DNA from 3 places in the Brenneria populi genome. Region 2 is predicted to be linked to each of the others. Evidence: predicted binding sites of a transcription regulator. Region 2 holds the regulator's gene; each other region holds the start of a gene.
The links. Region 2 encodes Fur, which represses iron uptake genes when iron is present. Its sites were predicted from a motif close to ATAATAATGAGAACNACTATCAA; they were not measured.
Positions count from the first base shown of each region.

Region 1 (2,277 bases), on a different contig from region 2:
TCATGCTGCCGCCCCAGCAATTCGAACGGCCCCGTCGCATAGGCGTCGATGGCGTCCTGCTTGCGCAGGCCGTCATACCAGCCGCCATAGGCGGAACTATCACTGGTAAGCCGCCCGGTGGTTTGATTCGCGAATCCGGCGACGTAAAACAGTTTGCTGTCAAAATCCGTTTCCGCGTGCGTGCCGTGCAGGCGCATCTGCCAGCCGTTATCGAAGTTGGTGGTCACGTTGGCGAAAACCTTGCGCGAGAGAATATTGTAATGCGCCCAGTCCGCCGCGGGGTTGGAGCTGCGATCGTAATGGGTTCTTTCGCCGTTTGCGTACCAGGCCGGCAGGCCGCCCCATGTGGGATTGCCGGTATTCCGCTCCAGATAGCTATACCCCACATCAACGGTGGTGCTATCCGTCAGATCGGCTTCAATGGTGCCGTACAGGAATTTTTTACTTTGATGGTAGCGATCGAGCCAGCTGTCCTTATCCTGGTAGCCGGCCACCACGCGGCCGCGTACCGTGCCTGACTGATTCAGCGGAGCGGAAAGATCGGCGACATAGCGCTGATCGTTCCAACTGCCGTAGCTGGCGCTTAAATTACCGCTAAAAGTTTTACTCTCCGCTTTCTTGCGCACCATATTGATGGCGGCGCCCGGGTTGCCGGTTCCGGTCATCAGGCCGGTCGAACCGCGCACGATTTCAATGCGTTCGTAGATCGCCGTATCCTCATCCGTATCGCCGAAGTTCCAGGACGCATTTTGCGTAGTGGGGATATCGTCAAAGGTATAGTTGTTGATGTAAAACCCGCGCGAATAAAAATCAAAACGTTCGGTGTCGTTCTGCGATGTTGAAATACCGGCGGCGTTTTGCAGCACATCGCCGATATTCTGCAGGTTCTGATCTTTAATACGTTGCTGCGTGACCACGCTCACCGCCTGCGGAATATCGCGCGGCGTCAGGTTAAGTTTCGTCCCCGCGCGGGTGACCGGCACGGTATAGTCCCGCTCTTGCTGGCTGGCGCCGCTCTCCGCGCCGCCGGCGCTTACGACTATCGTATCGCCATTATCGCGCCGCGAAGCCTCGGCGGAAGCGGACGCAGAAGTGCTCTCCTGCGCGCGGACGGCGGTGAGGCCCAGCGCGTTCGTCACGCACAGCGCGATAATCGAGACGGAGAAATAATGCTTCAACCCTGTTACGCCGGGCGTTCCGCCGCGGACCTGTTTGCAAGACATGACACTTCCTCGTTAGCATTCTAGTTTTGGCGCCACAAATGAGGGTTTCGGTGAAGAAACTCGCCGGATGTGGCGAAAGCGGATTAAAAATCGCAGCGTTCAAATTATTAAATACAAATAATAATCACTAACATTATCATATGAAATATGTTTAGTAAGCACTGTAATAAATTGGAAACAAAATATTTCACAATACTGATTACAAGGAAGAGGGTTTTTAGGGTAAACGGCGGGGTTTTCACTCAAGACCCAAACGCGGCTAATCGCCGCCGCGGGGCGCTATTGACGCTAATAGCGGCATGTTCTCCGCACGAAACGCCGAAATACATTTGCGGTAGGAAAAATGAAGCGAGACAGAGCGAGATATTTTCGCCACGCGTATTCACGAAAGATCTTCATCGTACTGTCATCATTCGCGGCGATTGCCATGCGGCAACCGCCTGATGTGCGAAGAGATTTTTTCGCCCGATTGGCGTTACGGTTATTCTCGCGGAGATCTTGTTACCAGGGGAATGACCATGCCGGCGCGCCCTATGGCGTTAACCGAACATCGTCATACGGTCGGATAGGATAGGCGGCAGCGAACGGTGAAAGCGAAGAGCGCCGCCGGTGCAGGATGTTATCTGATAAAGTCAGCGTTTGACCGGGAAACGCCATGCAATAAGATACTACTGACTCATGCTCAGGATGGTGCGAATATTTCTGGCGCTGGTGGCAATGATATCAATGGCGCCGGTACGCAAAGCGCCCATAATCGCCATCGCCTTGGTGTTTTCCGATGCAATAGCGATAACGCACGGTATTTGCCGTAACTCTTCGACGCTCAGGCCAATGACGCGATTATCCATCACGGTATTAACGTGCTCGCCGCGCGCGTTAAAGAAGTCATAACCGGCGATATCGCCGATAACGCCCTGATTTAAACTGGCGTCATTGATCTCCTGCGGGGTAAACCATCCCAGCTTAACCATATAGCTTTCTTCATTCATATCGCCAATCCCCACCAGGGCGATATCGGCTTTACGCGCGCGGTCAAGGGTTTCTTTGATGGTGC
Region 1 is NZ_JAYWTM010000031.1:29,106-31,382, reverse strand. Features, by position in the region: gene fhuE (ferric-rhodotorulic acid/ferric-coprogen receptor FhuE) at 1-1,223, opposite strand, end outside; gene VSX58_RS20130 (sugar-binding transcriptional regulator) at 1,892-2,277, opposite strand, start outside.
Region 1: the regulator Fur is predicted to act here: its motif matches at 1,341-1,363, upstream of fhuE (ferric-rhodotorulic acid/ferric-coprogen receptor FhuE).

Region 2 (2,277 bases):
CACTCATAGGAATTTTCTTTGGCAGTGACACCGGCAATACCGAGAACATTGCCAAGACCATCCAGCAGCAACTGGGGACCGACGTTGCCGAAGTTCATGACATCGCCAAAAGCAGTAAAGAAGATCTTGAAGCTTTCGATATTTTACTGCTGGGTATCCCTACCTGGTACTACGGGGAAGCCCAGTGCGACTGGGATGACTTTTTCCCCACGCTGGAAGAAATTGATTTTACCGGTAAGCTGGTCGCCCTGTTCGGCTGCGGCGATCAGGAAGACTATGCGGAGTACTTCTGCGACGCGATGGGCACCATCCGCGATATTATTGAACCGCGCGGCGCGACCATCGTTGGACACTGGCCGACGGAAGGCTATTACTTTGAAGCCTCCAAAGGCCTGGCGGACGATAACCACTTCATCGGTTTAGCCATCGACGAAGATCGTCAGCCCGAACTGACCAGCGAGCGCGTCACCGCCTGGGTAAAGCAGATCGGCGAAGAGTTGAACCTGAAGGAACTGGTCGGCTAAAACGGACGCCTGGCTCTGACCGCCTCCATCGTCGGAGCCAGATCAATCAATAGGAGAAGCCTTTCATAAAGATTGATACATTTTTTTAACTTCCTTCCATAACCATGTACAATACCCACATCGGTCTTGTGCATTCAACTGGCGCCGCCCATTTACCAACAATGTATTGCATGATACATCCGTATAGTGTGTGGGAATAATTTTGTTAACATTCCATTGTTTTCATTTTGAATGCACGGTTCTATAATTGGAGCGCTTTTACATTTTTTAAGCCGACCGATGTCATAGGCTAAATCGCCTCCATTGATCAAGTAAGCAACAGGACTAAATCCGCATGACTGACAATAACACCGCATTAAAGAAGGCCGGCCTGAAAGTCACTCTTCCAAGACTGAAAATCCTGGAAGTGCTGCAGGACCCAGAGTGCCATCACGTCAGTGCGGAAGATTTATATAAAAAACTGATTGATATGGGTGAAGAGATCGGTTTGGCGACCGTCTACCGCGTATTGAATCAGTTTGATGATGCTGGAATCGTAACCCGTCATAATTTTGAAGGCGGTAAATCGGTTTTCGAACTGACGCAGCAACATCATCATGACCATCTGATTTGCCTGGATTGCGGCAAAGTCATTGAGTTCCGTGATGAATATATCGAAACACGCCAACGCGAAATCGCGGAAAGACATGGCATCAAACTGACCAACCACAGTTTGTATCTGTATGGTCATTGCAGCGCCGGGGATTGTCGTGAAGACGAAACCCTGCACGATGCAAAAAGATAAATCAACCGCATAAAAAATCGCCGGGAGCGGTTTTTAACGTCGCGCGCGACGGCTCTCATGGATGAGACGCATAAGAACCGCCGGAAGCCATGCTCCATGTCGCCGGCGCCGGTCCGAAAGGCGATGGACAGATCGTCGTCATAAAATAAAACCGCCAAGGCGGTTTTATTTTTATTTCCTGCCGTGAACCGAATTCCCGGTTATCCCACCCAGGTATCCCGCAAGCCTACCGTCCGGTTAAACACCAAATGCTGTGAGCTGGAATAAACCCGATCGGCGCAGAAGTAGCCTTCGCGCTCAAACTGATACGCTTTTTCCGCTTCGGCCTGCGCCATACCGGCCTCGACAAAGCCATGAGCCACCGTCAGCGATTGCGGGTTGATGGTCGCCAGAAAATCTTCCGCCGCGCCGGGATTCTCCACGCTGAACAAGCGATCATACAGCCGGAACTCCGCCGGCAGGCCATGCGCTACCGACACCCAGTGAATCACCCCTTTTACCTTGCGTCCGTCAGCCGGATCTTTGCTTAAGGTATCCGGATCGTAGCTGCAGTAGATAGTGACGATGTTACCCTGCTCGTCTTTATCGATATGCTCCGCCTTAATCACGTAAGCGTTGCGCAGGCGAACTTCTTTGCCCAACACCAGGCGTTTATATTGTTTATTGGCCGACTCGCGGAAATCCGCGCGGTCGATATAGACTTCGCGGCTAAACCCCACCTGACGGGTGCCCATTTCCGGTTTATTCGGATGGTTCGGCATCGTCACCCACTCTTCATGCCCCTCAGGCAGGTTTTCAATCACCACCTTCACCGGATCGAGCACCGCCATGGCGCGCGGCGCATTTTCATTCAGATCGTCGCGCACGCAGGATTCCAGAGCCGCCATTTCAACATTGTTATCCTGCTTGGTTACCCCGATGCGATAGCAGAATTCACGAATAGAGGCGGCGCTGTAGCCGCGGCGGCGC
Region 2 is NZ_JAYWTM010000004.1:239,412-241,688, forward strand. Features, by position in the region: gene fldA (flavodoxin FldA) at 1-524, shown strand, start outside; gene fur (ferric iron uptake transcriptional regulator) at 859-1,308, shown strand; gene glnS (glutamine--tRNA ligase) at 1,509-2,277, opposite strand, start outside.

Region 3 (2,277 bases), on a different contig from region 2:
CAACGTCACCTTCTCGGACTCCTACTATTCCAACGCCGACAACGATGCGCGTGGCCGCATCTCCTCGTACTGGAGAAGCAACCTGCAGTTGGCGTACAACTTCAAACAGGGCCGCGCCACGCTGTTCGCGCAGAACCTGTTCGACAATAACGACAGCGTGATGAACTACTACGGCAGCACGCGCACCGGAACATACCTCTCCGAGGTGAAACCCGATCGAACAATCGGCGCGTCGCTTGAATTGACGTTCTGAGGACAAAGGAGAGGTTATTCCGAACCGAAAAACTATCCGCGGCGATGTCTATATGATGGAGGCGATCGCCGCGCTTTGCGTTTCAGTCCTGGCTGTCCATAACCTCATGGCGCAGGTCGTGATAACTCTCCTCATCGTAGCCGTGGCGCCAGTAAGGAATGGCGTAGATGCGCTGGCGATCGACCCCTTTTTCCCGGCGAATATAGCGACGCAGCGATTTGATCAGCCGATCCTCGCCGCCGATCCAGAATGTGGCGTCCTGAACGGGCAATTCCCAGGAGGCGAATATCGCCACCATTTTTTCAGTTAGGGAGATATCGCCCCATAGCCAGACGATCTCCACCCCCGCCGGTTTCTCCAGGTCCTGAACGTCGGCTTCCCGATCCACGCGAATAATGACCTTGCCCCGCGCGTCCGGCGACATTTTTTCCAGCAGCGCGGCGATCGCCGGCAGTGAGGTGGGGTCGCCGGCCATAAAGTAGTGGGCGGCCTCCGGCAGCATGGGGCTGGGGCCGCCGGGATTGGAGATGCCGACCCAGTCGCCGGGCCGCGCCTGACGGGCGAACGTCAGCGCCGGCCCTCCGGCTTCGCCGTGCATGGCGAATTCAATATCCAGTTCGCGCTGCGCCGGCCGGATGGCCCGCACCGAGTAGGTTCTGATCGCCGGCGGCACGTCGCCTTCACGCCATTGCGGCCCCTGGGGGGTGAGGGTGGGGATGGCCGGTTTCAGCTGCCCTGCGCGGGGTAACAGAATTTTCAGGTGCCAGCCTTCGCAGTCGGGCGGGTAGCTATGCAGATTTTCGCCGCTGAAGGTAATGCGCCGCAGGCCTGGCGTAATGTCCCGAATCGCTTTGACCTGCACCAGCTGCGGGGGCGCCGGCCGATAGGGGGTTTTGGGGGCGTCGTGGGGTGTGGACATGGATTTTCTCCCTGAGAGGATGGCCTTTTTGTATGACCCGCCATCTCTGGCGGTCACCCAATGGGTTGTCGCTGACGCGATGTCAAAAAACTTACGTGGGGCGTCTTGCCCTCTGCCCTGACGGGCCGCCGTAAACGGCGTTTTTTCTCCCGGACGTTTTTTGTACGCCGAGTGTACCAGCTATTCCTATTAATATTAATTGTTATCATTATCAAAGGCATTTTGGCGATGCATAAATAATAATGAGAACAACTATCAATTAATTCAGGGTTTGATATCATTTCAGGCTGATTTATTGTGTCATTGTGATGGATTAACGGTGGAGGCACAGCGTGAATACGGCTGTCAGTAACATTACCCAGCAGGCATCATCAACCTGGCAAAAAAAACGTGGCGCATTTAGCGCATTTTCCCGCAGCGTGCTGATTGCCCTGTTTTTAACCGCGGGACTAAGTGGAAATGCGCTGGCCGCGCCGGCCGCCGCGCCGTTGTCCGGCGATAACGCCGGCGATTCCCCGACCTCGGCCGTTGCCGCCCCGGCGGCGCAAAATGCCCCCGTCGCGCCGCCGGCCGTGCTTGAAAGCGCCGCTCCAGGCTCCGCCCTCTCCCTGCCGCCCAGCGCCCTGCCCGGCACGACAAGCCTGATGAGAACGGATTTGTCCGTCCTGGGTATGTACCAGCACGCCGATTTGGTGGTGAAAACCGTGATGATCGGCCTGCTGCTGGCTTCCGTTATCACCTGGGCGATTTTCTTCAGTAAAAGCGTCGAACTGATGGGCGCCAAACGCCGCCTGCGTAATGAGTACCAGCTGCTGGAGCAAGCCAAAACCCTGGATGACGCCGCGGAATCGGCCGGCGCGTTCAAGGCCGGCAGCGTGGCGCGGCAACTGCTGGCCGACGCGCAGAACGAACTGTCGCTGTCCGCTCTTTCGGAGCATGATGAAGGGATTAAAGAGCGCGCCGCGTTCCGTCTAAAACGCCGCGTCGCCGCGACCGGCCGCCTGATGGGGCGCGGCAATGGCTATCTGGCGACGGTGGGCGCGGTGGCGCCGTTTATCGGGCTGTTTGGCACCGTATGGGGCATCATGAATAGCTTCATCGGCAT
Region 3 is NZ_JAYWTM010000006.1:150,907-153,183, forward strand. Features, by position in the region: gene VSX58_RS08195 (TonB-dependent receptor) at 1-253, shown strand, start outside; gene VSX58_RS08200 (siderophore-interacting protein) at 336-1,172, opposite strand; gene exbB (tol-pal system-associated acyl-CoA thioesterase) at 1,505-2,277, shown strand, end outside.
Region 3: the regulator Fur is predicted to act here: its motif matches at 1,409-1,431, upstream of exbB (tol-pal system-associated acyl-CoA thioesterase).